Regions from separate parts of the Streptomyces sp. NBC_01176 genome, predicted to be linked through region 2. Evidence: predicted binding sites of a transcription regulator. Region 2 holds the regulator's gene; the other holds the start of a gene.

Region 1 (7,772 bases), 1.1 Mb from region 2:
GGCGACACGGCGGCAACCGCCCTCTTCCGCTTCACAAGGTGATGGACAGCGGGAATAAAGGCTACGCCTCCCTGGCCGGGAAGGTCAGGCCGGGCCGGTCCAACGTCGTGCAAGTCACATCGGAAAGCGTGTTTCGGTGCGGGAAATGGCGGGAAACAAGCGTGGTTCCGGACCGGAATGGGTACGTCGATCCAGGGTCGCGGCACGACTCACGCGGCCCTCTGCCTGATCACACGTGTCCACGAGCACCGGACACGGATGGATCTTGCGGCTCCGGTTCGAACTTTACGTCAACTTGGCAGAGAGGGAAGGCCCGGAAGGGTGACCTGGATCCGGCAGCCCCGCTGGGATTCGGCCACGCCGATCCGGCCGCCGTGCAGATCGACCGCCCAGCGGGCGATGGCGAGCCCCAGGCCCGTACCGCCGTCGCTGCCGGGCCCGTGCGGCGACGGCACCCCACCGCGGTTGAACCGCTCGAAGACGCGGTGCCACTCCGACTGCGGAATACCGGGGCCCTCGTCCAGGACCTCCAGGGCCAGCGACTCGGGGAGGTCGCCCCGGCGGGCCTTGACGGTGACCCGGCCGTGCGGCGGGCTGTGCTTGACCGCGTTGTCGATGAGGTTGGCGACGACCTGGTGGATCCGCTCCGGGTCGGCGTGCGCGGTCAGCTCCGGCGGGGAGACGTCGAGGTGCAGGTGGACGTCGGTGCGGGTGTGGCTGCCGGAGCCCGAGGCGAGGCCCCCGCGCGCGGAGGCGACCATGTTGGCCTCCTTCAGCACGCCCGACAGGTACGGCCACACCTCGAAACGGCGCTTGCGCAGCGGTACGACGCCGTTGTCCAGCCGGGAGAGGTCCAGCAGCGTCTCCACCAGCCGGCCCAGCCGCTCCGTCTGCTTCAGGGCCGTACGCATCGTCTCGGGGTCGGCCGCGGAGACGCCGTCCACGACGTTCTCCAGGACCGCGCGCAGGGCCGCGATGGGGGTGCGCAGCTCGTGCGAGACATTCGCCACGAGTTCCTTGCGCTGGCGGTCCTGGGCCTCCAGCTCGTCGGCCATGAGGTTGATCGTCTGGGCCAGGTCGCCCAGCTCGTCGCGGCGGCTGTCGCTGACCCGGCGCGTGTAGTCGCCGTGCGAGATGGACCGGGCGACCGTGTTCATCTCGTCCAGCGGCGCGGTAAGCGAATGCGCCACGAACTGCGTTATCAGGAGGGTGGCGATCATCGAGAAGACCGTGATGAAGCGCAGCTCCGTCTCGGTGCGCACCGCGATCATCAGCAGACCGGTGGTGATGAAGACCGAGACCACGACCAGCGTGCCCAGCTTCGTCTTGATCGAGAAGGGGCGCACGGAGCCCCAGGGCCCGGCGTTCCCGCGCTCTCCCGGTCCGCTCATGAGATCAGCCCCCTCAAACAGGTCCTCGCGCGGGCCCCGCTCAGGGAGTCGGGGTCTCCAGCGCATAGCCCACACCGTGCACGGTGCGGATCCGCTCGGCGCCGATCTTCCGGCGCAGCGCCTTGATGTGGCTGTCCACGGTCCGGGTTCCCGAGGCGTCCGCCCAGTCCCAGACCTCGGCCAGCAACTGCTCGCGGGAGAGTACCGCGCGCGGCGTGTTGGCGAGGCAGACCAGCAGGTCGAACTCGGTGGGGGTGAGGTGCACGTCCTCCGAGCGCACCCGTACCCGGCGCTGCGCGTGGTCGATCTCCAGCTCGCCGAGGCGCAGGATGCCGCTGCGCGGCGTCGAGGCCGCCACCACGGCCCGCTCGACCCGGCGCAGCAGGACGTGCACGCGCGCGGCCAGCTCCCGCATCGAGAACGGCTTCGTCATGTAGTCGTCGGCGCCCACGCCGAGACCGACCAGCATGTCGGTCTCGTCGTCGCGCGCGGTGAGCATCAGCACCGGTACCGGACGCTGGGCCTGGACCCGCCGGCAGACCTCCAGGCCGTCGAAGCCGGGCAGCATGATGTCGAGGATCAGCAGGTCGGGCTGCCAGGCCTCCGCCGTGTCGACGGCGGCCGGTCCGTCGCCCGCGGTTTGCACGAGGAACCCCTCGGCTCGCAGGCGGGCCGCGATGGCGTCGACGATCGTCGGGTCGTCCTCGACCACCAGCACCCGGCGCTGAGCGCCCGGCGTCGCCGCCGTGCCGTTGTGGGATGTGTGGGTCTGCTCCATCGCCCGCCCCTGATGTGTGCTTTCCGGAATCCGTGGGGTGATCCCATGACTGCGCTTGACGCTTGAATGATCCGCGCCAGGGGAGCAGCGTAAGGGCAGTCGGCTGCGCTCGGCTATCCAGGCCCTGTCGCGAGGTGGACGACGTCCGGAACGCCCCGGGCAACCGGGATCTCTTCGGTACGCACCCGTCGGAATCCGGCATTCCGCAAGCTTCCTTCAAATTTGGGAGAGGGCTGGGCCGACCACACGGCGAGCACCCCGCCCGGTCTCAACACCCGCGCGCAGTCCGCGAGTCCGGCCGGTCCGTACAGGCTGTGGTTGTCCTCCGTGACGGTCCAGTCGGGGCCGTTGTCGATGTCCAGGCAGAGCGCGTCGTACGTGGCGGATGTCTCACGGAGGTGAGCGGACAGATCGGCCTCCACGATCTCGGTGCGCGGATCGGCGAACGCCCGCGCGGAGAGCCGGGCCAGCGGACCGTCACGGTGCCAGTCGACGATGGCCCGCTCGCGCTCGACGACGGTGATGCGCCCCCAGCGCCGGTCCGCCACCGCGTGGGCGAGCGAGAACCCGACGCCGAGCCCGCCGATCAGCACGTCCGGCTCCGGGCGCCCGTCGAGGGCGTCGTACGCGGCGTCGACGAGCAGCCGCTCCGAGCGGCCGTCCGAGGTGTCCATCAGGAAGCACCCGTTGGCGATGATCTGCAGCAGTGCGCCGTGGCGCCGCAACACGACCTCGCCGTACGGGCCTTCCCTGCGGTCGATGACTACGGGGGTGTCGTACGGAGCCGTCATGGCTCCCATCCTGGCAGTACCCCCGGAGGTGCGGAGGGGAAGATCCCCGGCTGCGCGGCGTGACCGATCCTCAGGTGTGCCGTCCGCGCGTACGCCCCGGGTGCCCGGCTGTCCCACGCCCCGGGCGCGCGCCTCGCGGCGTCGTCCGGCGACGGCCGGTGGCGATCGGCTGTCTTTCATACATGCGGACATGCATGGGGCCACGCATACGGCCATGCATACGGCGAGGCGCAACGGTGACAGCCTCGGCCGCTCGTGCGGTCGCGCGGCTGTGCGGACGCCGTTCCCGGCTGTGGGGTTGCTGTGAATCCCCCCGCGGGTGGCGTCGGTCATAGACAGTGACGCGCGGGACACCCAAGGGTGGGTGGCGACGGAAGGAGCCCTCCACCTTGGACCGGAGCACGACCGCGGCGGCCACGGCCTCCCCGTCCGACGTCACGCCCGAGAATCCGCAAGCGGGCACGTCCGTGCTGGACGGCATGCCGCGACAGCGCGGCGACGCGGTCACGGAGACCTCCGCGCCCCGCCCGACCGCCTCCCGCCCGCTCGCCCGCACCCGCGCCCTCGCCCGGACGCGCGCGCCACGGCCCTGGCGGCTGCTCCCCACCCCCACCGGCACGCCCTTCACCTTCGGATACGCGGCCGTTCTCGCCGCCGTCTCGGTGACCGCCGACCACGCGGCCCCCTCTCTCGTCCACGCGCTGCAACAGGGCTCCAGTACGGACGTGGCGCATCTCGTCCGCCATCCGGTGCTGGTGCTGCTGGCCAGCGCGCTGTGGATCGCGGGCGGCATCGCGTCGATGTACGCGGCCGGGTTCGTGCTCGTACTGACCGCGCTGGAACGGCGTATAGGCGGGCTGCGGGCGGCGGGTGTCTTCCTGCTCGGTCACGTCGTGGCCACGCTGGCCACCGAGGTGCCCGTCGGTCTGTCGGTACTGGCGGGGCACCTCCCCGGCAGTTCCCTGCACCGTCTCGACTACGGCATCAGCTTCGGTGTCGCCGCGAGCGTCGGCGCCCTCGCCGGGCTGCTGACGCCATGGCTGCGCTGGCCGGTGCTGATCGGCTTCGCGGGGGTGCTGATCGGCGACCTGATCGCGTTCACGGACCCGATGACCGACTGGGGGCATCTGCTGTCGCTGGCGGTCGGCGTCTCGACCTGGCCGCTGGTACGGCGTCGGCACCGGGCCGGTGCCGGCGGGGGCGCAGGCGGAGGCCGCACTGGAGGCCGAAGCGCGGGCGACCCCGCCGTCCGCCCGGTCCAGACCTCCGGCACCGTCGCCGCCTAGGGTCGTCGGCCTCCCCGGGCCCCGGGGACGAGCCCCCGTGGGGCGGGCTTGCCGGTATCCCCACGGGCAGGCCCGCGGAAGACCCGGGCCCCCGCGGACGGCCCTGGCCCATGGCCGCGGGGACCGCCCCCACGGATGCCTCTCCGCGGGAACAGGGCGCCTCACGAGGTGGTTCTTGCCGTATACCCCGGGCGGGTGCAGTCCCGGCGGACCCGTCGACCCGTCGAAGGCGAATGCTGACCTGCGCGGATGCCCGTCGTCCCGAGGGGTGGCCGAGTGATCGCCCAGAGCGAACAGGCCCCGGGGAACAATCGGGGACTCACGTGCATTGAGTCGGTGTAGCTCAACTTGACTGCCGGAGGGAAGATCATGGCTTCGACGTCCACATCGCTCACCCTGCCCGTGCTGCCGCTCGACGACGAGGTCGTGCTGCCCGGGATGGTGGTTCCGCTGGACCTGAACGACGCCGATGTGCGCGCCGCGGTGGAGGCGGCCCAGGCCGCCGCGCGGTCGGAGCCCGGCAAGCCGCGGGTTCTGCTGGTGCCACGCATCGACGGGGCGTACCCGAGCACCGGTGTGCTCGGCACCGTCGAGCAGGTCGGCCGGTTGGCCGACGGCGACCCGGGCGCGCTGATCCGCGGCCGTGGACGCGTGAAGATCGGTGCCGGCACGACCGGTCCCGGCGCCGCACTGTGGGTCGAGGGCACCCAGATCGACGAGACCGTGCCCGATCCGCTGCCCGGCCACGTCACCGAACTGGTCAAGGAGTACAAGGCCCTCGCCACCAGCTGGCTGCGCAAGCGCGCGGCCTGGCAGGTCGTGGACCGCGTACAGGCCATCGACGACGTGTCCGCGCTCGCCGACAACTCCGGTTACTCCCCGTTCCTGAGCACCGAGCAGAAGGTCACGCTGCTGGAGACCGCCGACCCGGTGGCCCGGCTGAAGCTCGCCACCGAGCAGCTGCGTGAGCACCTCGCCGAGCAGGACGTCGCCGAGTCCATCGCCAAGGACGTCCAGGAGGGCGTCGACAAGCAGCAGCGCGAGTTCCTGCTGCGGCGCCAGCTGGAGGCCGTCCGCAAGGAGCTGCGCGAGCTGAACGGCGACGCCAAGGAGGGCGAGGAGTCCGACGACTACCGGACCCGCGTCGAGGCCGCCGACCTCCCCGAGAAGGTCCGTGAGGCCGCGCTCAAGGAGGTCGACAAGCTGGAGCGGTCCAGTGACCAGTCGCCCGAGGGCTCCTGGATCCGGACCTGGCTCGACACGGTGCTGGAGCTGCCGTGGAACGAGCGGACCGACGACACCGGCGCGTACGACATCCAGGGCGCCAAGGCCGTCCTGGACGCCGAGCACGCCGGACTCGACGACGTGAAGGAACGCATCACCGAGTACCTCGCCGTGCGCAAGCGGCGTTCCGAGCGCGGGCTCGGCGTGGTCGGCGGGCGGCGCGGCGGTGCCGTGCTCGCGCTGGTCGGACCGCCCGGCGTCGGAAAGACCTCGCTCGGCGAGTCCGTCGCGCACGCGATGGGCCGGAAGTTCGTCCGGGTCGCCCTCGGCGGCGTCCGGGACGAGGCCGAGATCCGCGGCCACCGGCGTACGTACGTCGGCGCCCTGCCCGGCCGTATCGTCCGCGCCATCAAGGAGGCCGGGTCCATGAACCCGGTGGTCCTGCTGGACGAGATCGACAAGGTGGGTTCCGACTTCCGGGGCGACCCGGCCGCGGCCCTGCTCGAGGTCCTCGACCCCGCGCAGAACCACACCTTCCGGGACCACTACCTGGAGGTCGAACTCGACCTCAGCGACGTGGTGTTCCTGGCGACGGCCAACGTGCTCGAAGCCATCCCGGAGGCACTGCTCGACCGTATGGAGCTGGTCAGGCTCGACGGGTACACGGAGGACGAGAAGGTCGTCATCGCCCGTGACCACCTGCTGCAGCGGCAGCTGGAGCGGGCCGGTCTGGCGAAGGACGAGGTCACGCTCGACGAGAGCGCGCTGCGCAAGCTCGCCGGGGAGTACACCCGGGAAGCGGGCGTCCGCAACCTGGAGCGGGCCGTCGCCCGGCTGCTCCGCAAGGTCGCGGCACAGCACGAACTCGGCGAGCGGGAACTGCCGTTCACGGTGACCGACGCCGATCTGCGCGGGCTCCTCGGACGGCCGCACCACGTGCCCGAGTCGGCCCAGGACCCGGCCGAGCGCCGTACCGCGGTGCCCGGTGTCGCCACCGGGCTGGCGGTCACGGGCGCGGGCGGTGACGTCCTCTACGTGGAGGCGTCGCTCGCCGACCCGGAGACGGGCGCGGCGGGTCTGACCCTGACCGGTCAGCTGGGTGACGTGATGAAGGAGTCGGCGCAGATCGCGCTGAGCTTCCTGCGGTCGCACGGAGCCGAGCTGGAACTGCCGGTCGGCGACCTGAAGGACCGGGGCGTGCACATCCACTTCCCGGCGGGCGCCGTTCCCAAGGACGGTCCGAGCGCGGGCGTCACCATGACGACCGCCCTCGCCTCGCTGCTCAGCGGACGGCCGGTCCGTACGGACGTGGCGATGACCGGCGAGGTCTCGCTGACCGGCCGGGTGCTGCCGATCGGCGGCGTCAAGCAGAAGCTGCTGGCCGCCCACCGGGCCGGGGTGACGACGGTCGTGATCCCGAAGCGCAACGAGCCCGACCTGGACGACGTCCCGGCCGAGGTCCTGGAGAAGCTCGACGTCCACGCCGTCACGGACGTCCGGCAGGTGCTGGAGCTGGCGCTGACCCCGGCGACCAGCGGTGCGACCCCGGAGGTGTCGGTGGCGGCGTGACGGACGCCGCCGGTACGTCCGGACGGGGAAGGCCCGGGCCCGTGAGGGAGCCCGGGCCTTCCCCTGTCCTGGCGCTCACCCGTTGGCGAGCGCCTGCAACCGGTCGAGCGCGCCGTTGAACCTGTCGTGGTCACCGACCGTCGGTCCCGACGACGTGTACTGCCACATCGTGTAGAGGGACCAGCCGGCCGGGAGCGTGCCGGGGTCGGAGGCGTAGCGGGCGATCCACAGCGGTTCGGCGGCGGCGAATCCGCCGTAGTTCCCGGTGCAGTCGCTCCACCAGCTGGTGGCCGTGTAGATCACGGCGTCCCGCCCCGTGCGCGCCCTGTACTGGGCGAGGAAGGAACTGATCCAGCTGACCATCGCGCTCTGCGTCTTGCCGTAACAGGCGGCGCCGTACGGGTTCCACTCGATGTCGAGCACGCCCGGCAGCGTCCTGCCGTCACGGGACCAGCCGCCGCCGTGGTCCACGAAGTAGTTGGCCTGGGTGGCGCCGGTCGTCGTGTCCGGGGTCGCGAAGTGATAGGCGCCCCGGATCATGCCGACGTCGTACGAGCCGTTGTACTGCTGGGCGAAGTAGGGATTGGTGTAGTACGTCCCCTCGGTCGCCTTGGTGTAGGCCCACCTGACCCCGCTGCTCCACAGGGTCGACCAGGCGACGTTGCCCTGATGGCCACTGACGTCCACGCCCTCCGTCTGGGTGGCGTCACCCGTGCTGGGCGTGCCGCTCCGG
Region 2 (7,772 bases):
GCTGCACCTGGACGAGAAGCTCACGCGCGCCCAGTTCCAGCAGCTCACGGCCGACCTTCTGGAGCGCTGCAAGACGCCGTTCCACAACGTCATCAAGGACGCGGGCATCAACCTGTCCGAGATCGACCACGTCGTTCTCGTCGGTGGCTCCACCCGTATGCCGGCCGTCGCCGAGCTCGTCAAGGAGCTGACCGGCGGCAACGAGGCCAACAAGGGTGTCAACCCGGACGAGGTCGTCGCCATCGGCGCCGCCCTGCAGGCCGGTGTCCTCAAGGGTGAGGTCAAGGACGTCCTGCTCCTCGACGTGACCCCGCTGTCCCTCGGCATCGAGACCAAGGGAGGGATCATGACCAAGCTCATCGAGCGCAACACCACGATCCCGACCAAGCGTTCCGAGATCTTCACGACGGCCGAGGACAACCAGCCGTCCGTGCAGATCCAGGTCTACCAGGGCGAGCGCGAGATCGCGGCGTACAACAAGAAGCTCGGGATGTTCGAGCTGACCGGTCTGCCGCCGGCGCCCCGCGGCGTCCCGCAGATCGAGGTCGCCTTCGACATCGACGCCAACGGCATCATGCACGTGACCGCGAAGGACCTGGGCACGGGCAAGGAGCAGAAGATGACCGTCACCGGTGGCTCCTCGCTGCCGAAGGACGAGGTCAACCGGATGCGCGAAGAGGCCGAGAAGTACGCGGAGGAGGACCACGCCCGCCGCGAGGCCGCCGAGACCCGCAACCAGGGCGAGCAGCTCGTCTACCAGACGGAGAAGTTCCTCAAGGACAACGAGGACAAGGTCCCCGGTGACGTCAAGACCGAGGTCGAGGCGTCCGTCGAGGAGCTGAAGGCCGCGCTCAAGGGCGAGGACACCGCCGAGATCCGTACGGCCACCGAGAAGGTCGCCGCCGTCTCGCAGAAGCTGGGCCAGGCCATGTACGCCGACGCCCAGGCCGCGCAGGCCGGCGCCGGCGCCGAGGGTGCCGAGCAGGCCAGGGCCGAGGACGACGTCGTGGACGCCGAGATCGTCGACGAGGACCGCAAGGACGGTGCCGCGTGACGGAGGAGACCCCGGGTTTCGAAGAGAAGCCTGACGTCCCCTCCGGCGCCACCCCTGACGACGCCGAGCCGAAGGACGCCCCCTCCGCGGAGGGGGCGTCCCCGGCCGGGGACGCATCAGCCGCAGCACAGACCGCCGGTCTGACGGCCCAGCTGGACCAGGTGCGTACGGCGCTCGGAGAGCGCACCGCGGACCTCCAGCGGCTCCAGGCCGAGTACCAGAACTACCGCCGCCGGGTCGAGCGCGACCGGATCGCGGTCAAGGAGGTCGCCATCGCGAACCTTCTGACCGAGCTCCTGCCCGTCCTCGACGACATCGGCCGCGCGCGGGAACACGGTGAACTGGTCGGCGGTTTCAAGTCGGTGGCCGAGTCGCTGGAGACCGTCGCGGCGAAGATGGGGCTTCAGCAGTTCGGCAAGGAGGGCGAGCCCTTCGACCCGATGATCCACGAGGCCCTGATGCACTCGTACGCGCCGGACGTCACGGAGACCACGTGCGTGGCGATTCTGCAGCCCGGGTATCGCTTCGGCGAGCGCACCATCCGCCCCGCGCGGGTGGCGGTCGCCGAGCCCCAGCCGGGCGCGCAGTCCGTCAAGTCCGACGACACGACGGCTGAGGCGGCCGAGGACAAGGAGAGCGGTGGCCCGGACGAGGGCTGACGTTGACACGATGAGGAAGGAGGGACGTCGGGGATGAGCACCAAGGACTTCATCGAGAAGGACTACTACAAGGTCCTCGGCGTCCCCAAGGACGCCACCGAGGCCGAGATCAAGAAGGCGTACCGGAAGCTCGCCCGCGAGTTCCACCCGGACGCCAACAAGGGCAACGCCAAGGCCGAGGAGCGCTTCAAGGAGATCTCCGAGGCCAACGACATCCTCGGGGACGTCAAGAAGCGCAAGGAGTACGACGAGGCACGCGCCCTCTTCGGCAACGGCGGCTTCCGTCCGGGGCCCGGAGCGGGCGGCGGCAACTTCAACTTCGACCTGGGCGACCTCTTCGGAGGCGGCGCCCAGGGCGGCGCGGGCGGCGGTGCCGGCGGCTTCGGCGGCGGCATCGGTGACGTCTTCGGGGGCCTGTTCAACCGCGGCGGCGCGGGCACCGGCACCCGGACCCAGCCCCGGCGCGGTCAGGACATCGACACCGAGGTGACGCTGAGCTTCACCGAGGCGGTGGACGGCGCGACGGTCCCGCTGCGGATGACCTCGCAGGCTCCCTGCAAGGCCTGCTCCGGCACCGGCGACGCGAACGGCACACCCCGGGTGTGCCCGACGTGCGTCGGCACCGGACAGGTGGCGCGGGGTTCGGGCGGCGGCTTCTCGCTCACCGACCCGTGCCCCGACTGCAAGGGCCGCGGGCTCATCGCGGAGCACCCCTGCGAGATCTGCCAGGGCAGCGGCCGCGCCAAGTCCTCGCGCACGATGCAGGTCCGTATCCCCGCCGGGGTCTCGGACAGCCAGCGCATCCGCCTGCGCGGCAAGGGCGCTCCGGGCGAACGGGGCGGCCCGGCCGGCGACCTGTACGTCACGGTCCATGTGGACGCCCACCCGGTCTTCGGCCGCAAGGGCGACAACCTCACCGTCACCGTGCCCGTCACCTTCGCGGAGGCGGCACTCGGCGGCGAGGTGCGGGTACCGACCCTGGGCGGCCCCCCGGTCACCCTGAAACTGCCCCCGGGCACGCCCAACGGCCGTACGATGCGGGCCCGCGGCAAGGGCGCGGTCCGCAAGGACGGCACCCGCGGCGACCTCCTCGTCACCGTCGAGGTCGCGGTCCCCACGGACGTGTCGGGCAAGGCGCGTGACGCCCTGGAGGCGTATCGCGAGGCAACCGCGGACGAGGACCCGCGGGCGGAGCTGTTCCAGGCCGCGAAGGGAGCATGAGCAGATGGACGGCCGTCGTCGAAACCCCTATGAACTGACCGAGGAGACCCCGGTCTACGTCATCTCGGTGGCGGCCCAGCTCTCCGGCCTGCACCCGCAGACCTTGCGTCAGTACGACCGCCTCGGCCTGGTCTCCCCGGACCGCACGCCCGGACGCGGTCGGCGCTACTCGGCCCGCGACATCGAACTGCTGCGCACGGTCCAGCAGTTGTCGCAGGACGAGGGCATCAACCTGGCCGGCATCAAGCGCATCATCGAGCTGGAGAACCAGGTCGCCGCGCTTCAGTCCCGTGTCGTGGAGCTGGAGTCGGCCCTGGACGGCGCGGCGGCGGCCATGCAGCAGCGCGAGGCCGCCGTCCACGCCTCCTACCGGCGGGACCTGGTCCCGTACCAGGAGGTCCAGCAGACGAGCGCGCTGGTGGTGTGGCGGCCGAAGCGGTCGGCGGAGTAGTTCCCCGAGCGTCGAAGGGGCCGGGAGGTGGATCACCTCCCGGCCCCTTCGCGTGCGCCGGCCGCCGGGGCCGTGGGCATCGGGCGAAGAGGCCTGCCGGGCGGGCGAGTTGCCCGCGCGGGCGCGGGCGGACCCGGCGACGGCGGAACCGGTCCGCGCGGCGTGGCCGGAGCGAAGGGGTGTCCGCCGTCGGGAACGGCGAGGGCGTCGGCCTGTCTCGGCGGGCGGTGACGTTCTGCCGGAGACCGGTCCCGCGGGTGCGGCCGGGAGGGGGCCGAACCGGCCAAGTCGGCGCCATGGACGCAGCAGTCCGTTTTTCTTCGGTGTGCCCAGGAAAACGACGTTCACGTGAACTGCCGTTTGTAGGCGGCCGAGACATAATCGGTCATTGCGGCCGGAGTTGTGCGATGCGCGCGACGGACCGGTCGGCGAGTGACACAGATCACTTCGGCCCCGGTGCGGGCCGCCCCGTCGCGTCGGACCGGAGTCTCGCTCGCGCGTCCGGAGCTGCGGCGATACTCGGCCATCTTCAAGTCTCCAGGTCGGAGGCGTGGGTTGCCCCGGTCCTGACGAGGTGTGTGGGAACGAAGTACTCCGCAGGGCTTACGTGGAAGTGGAGGTGCAGCCTCTTCCCATCGTGTTCACTTGGAGAACACAGATTGCTGTTGCCATCTCGTTAAGTGGTTACTCCTTGACGCTGAGGTGATCGCCGCGTTGGCTTTCAGCCACCTGGGTCGCAAAGCAGCTACCTCGCCCGGAAGGCACCTGATGTGAACACTCGTAACACCCGGCTTCGTCGTACGGCCATAGCCCTGGCCTCGTCCGCGATCGCCGTCTCACTCGCCGGCTGCGGGGTCGTCGACGGGATCGGCGGCAGCGACTCCAAGGCGAGCCCGACCAAGGGCGACGACATCAAGGTGGGTCTCCTTCTGCCCGAGAAGGCGAACACGCGTTACGAGAAGTTCGACTACCCGATCATCAATGAGCAGGTCAAGAAGCTGACCAACGGCAAGGGCGAGGTCATCCACCTCAACGCCGAGCAGAGCGCGAGCAAGCAGAACGCCCAGCTCCAGCAATTGGTGGACGACAAGGTCGACGTCCTCCTCGTGGACGCGGTCGACTCCAAGGCCATCGCCGGCGGTGTGCGCAAGGCCAAGGCCGCGGGCATCCCCGTCATCGCCTACGACCGTCTGGCCGAAGGCCCGATCGACGCGTACATCTCCTTCGACAACGAGCTCGTCGGCGAGGTGCAGGGCAAGGAACTCCTGAAGGCCCTGGGCACCAACACCGCCACGAAGCAGATCGTGATGATGAACGGCGCGCCCACCGACCCGAACGCGGCGCAGTTCAAGGCGGGCGCCATGTCCGTGCTCGACGGCAAGGTCGAGATCGCCCAGAAGTACGACACCAAGGACTGGGACCCGGCCCAGGCCAAGGCCAACATGGAGAAGGCCATCTCGGCCATCGGCCTCAGCAACGTCGCCGGTGTCTACTCCGCCAACGACGGCCTCGCGGGCGGGGTCATCGACGCCATGAAGACGATGGGTGTCAACAAGGTGCCGCCGGTCACCGGCCAGGACGCCGAACTCGACGCGGTGCAGCGGATCCTGCTGGGCGAGCAGTACATGAGCGTCTACAAGTCGTACCCGCAGGAGGCCACGGCCGCCGCCGAGATGGCCGTGGCGAAGGTCCAGGGCCGCGGGATCGAGTTCGACGCGCTGACCCGCGACAAGGTCGACAGCCCCACGGCCCAGAAGATCCCGGCCCAGCTCGTGCCCGTGGTCGCCCTCACCAAGGACAACATCAAGGAAACGGTGCTCCAGGACAACATCTACAGCCTCAGCGAGATCTGCACGGCCAAGTACAAGTCGGCCTGTGCGGCGGCCGGCCTCAAGTAGCCGTACCTGTCCCGCGACCTGCGCGCGGGAGCCCCGGCCCGGGGCTCCCGCGCGTCCGTCTTTCACGGCCCGGGTGAACCGTTCCGGGTCGGCCGGGGTCTCACCGGGAGACCGTGCTCGATGCGTTCGTACTGGAGGCGCCCATGGCCATGATCGGCCTGTTCTGGATCACCGAGAAGAGCGTGTACGTGGGCGCCGAGCCCGCGGGGAACGGGCGCGGGGTGCGGCTCACCCCCGAGGGCCTGGAGGCCGTGGGCACGGACCAGAAGGGCTTCTGGGCGTGGCGGGACGTGCGCGCGGTCACCGTGCACGACGCGCAGGTGCGTTCCAGTACCCGGTGGCTGGTGAACAGCGTGATGGACACGGTCCTCGACGTGGCCACGGGCGGCGGTGAGGCGCCGCCCGCGTTCGAACTCCACGTCCGCACGGACGAGGAGAAGGTCGAACTGACGGTGTACACGGCGGCCGTCGGGGGCTATGTGCAGTCCGAGTACGAACTGTCGCTGGACCTGTTGGACCGCTTCGTCGAGGGCACGGCGGACGTGGCGCGGCTGTTGGAGTGGGGGAGCGTCGAGGGCGACGGCGTCACACCCTGGCGGGCCGCCCGGGAGGCGCTGCTCAGGAGCTGGGCCACGGCTGTCTGAGGCGAGTCCCTCGCGAGCCGAGGCCCGGTGGGGCGCTCCGTCCTCACCGCACGGGCTGATCCACGCCGGAGTCACCGTTCCCGTCACCGATCCTGAAGTCACCGTCCCCGAAATCGCCCTCTGCGAAGGCCTGTTGAGGATCCCGTGAGCGGAGGGGCGATCCGGCCCCGGGCGTGGCTGAGCGGGCCCCGCGTACTCGTCGCCACGGTTACCTCCAGGGCGAGCCCCGTAACCGTCCCTCGGGCCCTCCAGGCCGTTCCTCACGCCTCCCTGGTGAGCGCCGCCGTCACCTCCGGCGGGCCGCCGGTCACCCCCGCGTGGGCGCCCTGACGCGGGGTCACGTCGCGGTGGTCGCGGACTCGGCCGGCCATCGCGTCGGCCGAGGCGGCGCGGGGTGGAGCGGTGTCACCGTCATGTTGTTGCAGGGCGCGATGCGGAGGTGGGGGAATTTCCGGACGTATGCGGGCGAGAGGGGGCGCGCGGGGGGCGCGCCCGTGTTGCGATGGCGGTCGGGGCCGCGCATAGTTGCGCTGCGGAAGACGCGGGCCATGGGGTCCGCAGTGCGGAAGTGCTCCGCCGTGGACGGTGCGCAGCGTCGCATCACGGAGGTTGCTGGAGCCGGAGGTTGGAGCCAGGGGTGGGAGATGGCCGGGCACGGGGCGGACAGGCATCCGCACGGCGCTGACCGACTGTGCGACGCCGGGGACCGGGTGTACTCCCGGGCCGTGCGGCGCGGGCGGGTGCCGCGCGGTGACGCGGAGGCGGTGCCCTGCCTGGTCGAGTTGGCGCTGCTGCACCCGGACCCCGACGACATGGGGTGGCTGGTGCCGACCTCGCCGCAGGAGGTCATGACGCGGCTGATCCGGGGTGTGTACGAGGAGGTCAGCGCGAGCCAGGCGCGGGTGGGCGACGCGGTGGCGGCGTTCGAGTGGTACGCCGGGCTCGGCGGCCGCCTGCACGCGCAGGCCGAGGGGGTGGCGATCCGCGTCCTGGACGGACTGCCCAGGATCCGGGCCGCGATGGACGAGGCGACCGAGGCGTGCACCAGCGAGGTGCTGACGGTGCAGCCGGGCGGCATCCGCCGCGAGGACGAGTTGTCGGAGGGCCTGCACCGGGCGCTGGAGATGCGCCGGCGGGGCGTGCGGATGCGGGACCTGTACACGCATGTGGCACGGCACGGCCAGGGCCTGCACAACTACATGGAGATGATGGGCGGCGCGGCGGAGGCCCGGACGCTCGACGAGGTGGTCGAGCGGCTCATCCTCTTCGACCGCAAGGTGGCGTTCATCCCGGCCAACGACGACCGCACGATCGCGCTGGAGCTGCGGCACCCGGCGCTGGTCGACTACCTGGTGACGGTCTTCGAGCGGCTGTGGCGGCTGGCGATCCCGCTCGCCGCCCCGCTCCCGGAGACCGGTATCGACGGCATCACCCATCGCGAGCGTTCGATCGCGGCGCTGCTCGCCGAGGGGCACCAGGACGCGGTGGTCGCGGAGCGGCTGGGGATCAGTGTGCGGACGTGCCGGGCGCACATCGCGCGCCTCTCGGAGACCCTGGGAGCGGCGAGCCGCACGCAGTTGGGCGTCCGGATCGCGCAGGCGGGGCTCGACGGGCCGCCGCGCTCCCCGGAGCTGCTGCCGTTCAGTGCTCCTGGTCCAGAATCCCCGACTGGGCGATGAGATAGCCGAGTTGTGCCCGGCTGCCGCTGCCGAGCGCGGTGGCCAGTTTGGCGACGTGGGCGCGGCAGGTGCGGACGTTCATGCCGAGACGGCGGGCGATGGCCTCGTCGACGTGGCCCTCCACCAGCAGTTTGGCGATGGAGTGCTGGATGTTGGTGATGCCGCC

The links. Region 2 encodes HspR, which represses chaperone genes until heat shock. Its sites were predicted from a motif close to TTGAGNNNNNNNNNCTCAA; they were not measured.
Region 1: the regulator HspR is predicted to act here: its motif matches at 4,575-4,593, upstream of lon (endopeptidase La).

What each region holds. Positions count from the first base shown of each region.
Region 1 is NZ_CP108600.1:3,677,765-3,685,536, reverse strand. It holds gene OG199_RS15620 (multifunctional oxoglutarate decarboxylase/oxoglutarate dehydrogenase thiamine pyrophosphate-binding subunit/dihydrolipoyllysine-residue succinyltransferase subunit) at 1-8, opposite strand, end outside; gene OG199_RS15615 (HAMP domain-containing sensor histidine kinase) at 291-1,391, opposite strand; gene OG199_RS15610 (response regulator transcription factor) at 1,432-2,169, opposite strand; gene OG199_RS15605 (spermidine synthase) at 2,283-2,960, opposite strand; gene OG199_RS15600 (rhomboid-like protein) at 3,350-4,246, shown strand; gene lon (endopeptidase La) at 4,616-7,039, shown strand; gene OG199_RS15590 (lysozyme) at 7,115-7,772, opposite strand, start outside.
Region 2 is NZ_CP108600.1:4,772,680-4,780,451, reverse strand. It holds gene dnaK (molecular chaperone DnaK) at 1-1,054, shown strand, start outside; gene grpE (nucleotide exchange factor GrpE) at 1,051-1,713, shown strand; gene dnaJ (molecular chaperone DnaJ) at 1,747-2,934, shown strand; gene OG199_RS20520 (heat shock protein transcriptional repressor HspR) at 2,939-3,385, shown strand; gene OG199_RS20515 (sugar ABC transporter substrate-binding protein) at 4,156-5,283, shown strand; gene OG199_RS20510 (hypothetical protein) at 5,397-5,927, shown strand; gene OG199_RS20505 (helix-turn-helix transcriptional regulator) at 6,572-7,606, shown strand; gene OG199_RS20500 (helix-turn-helix transcriptional regulator) at 7,569-7,772, opposite strand, start outside.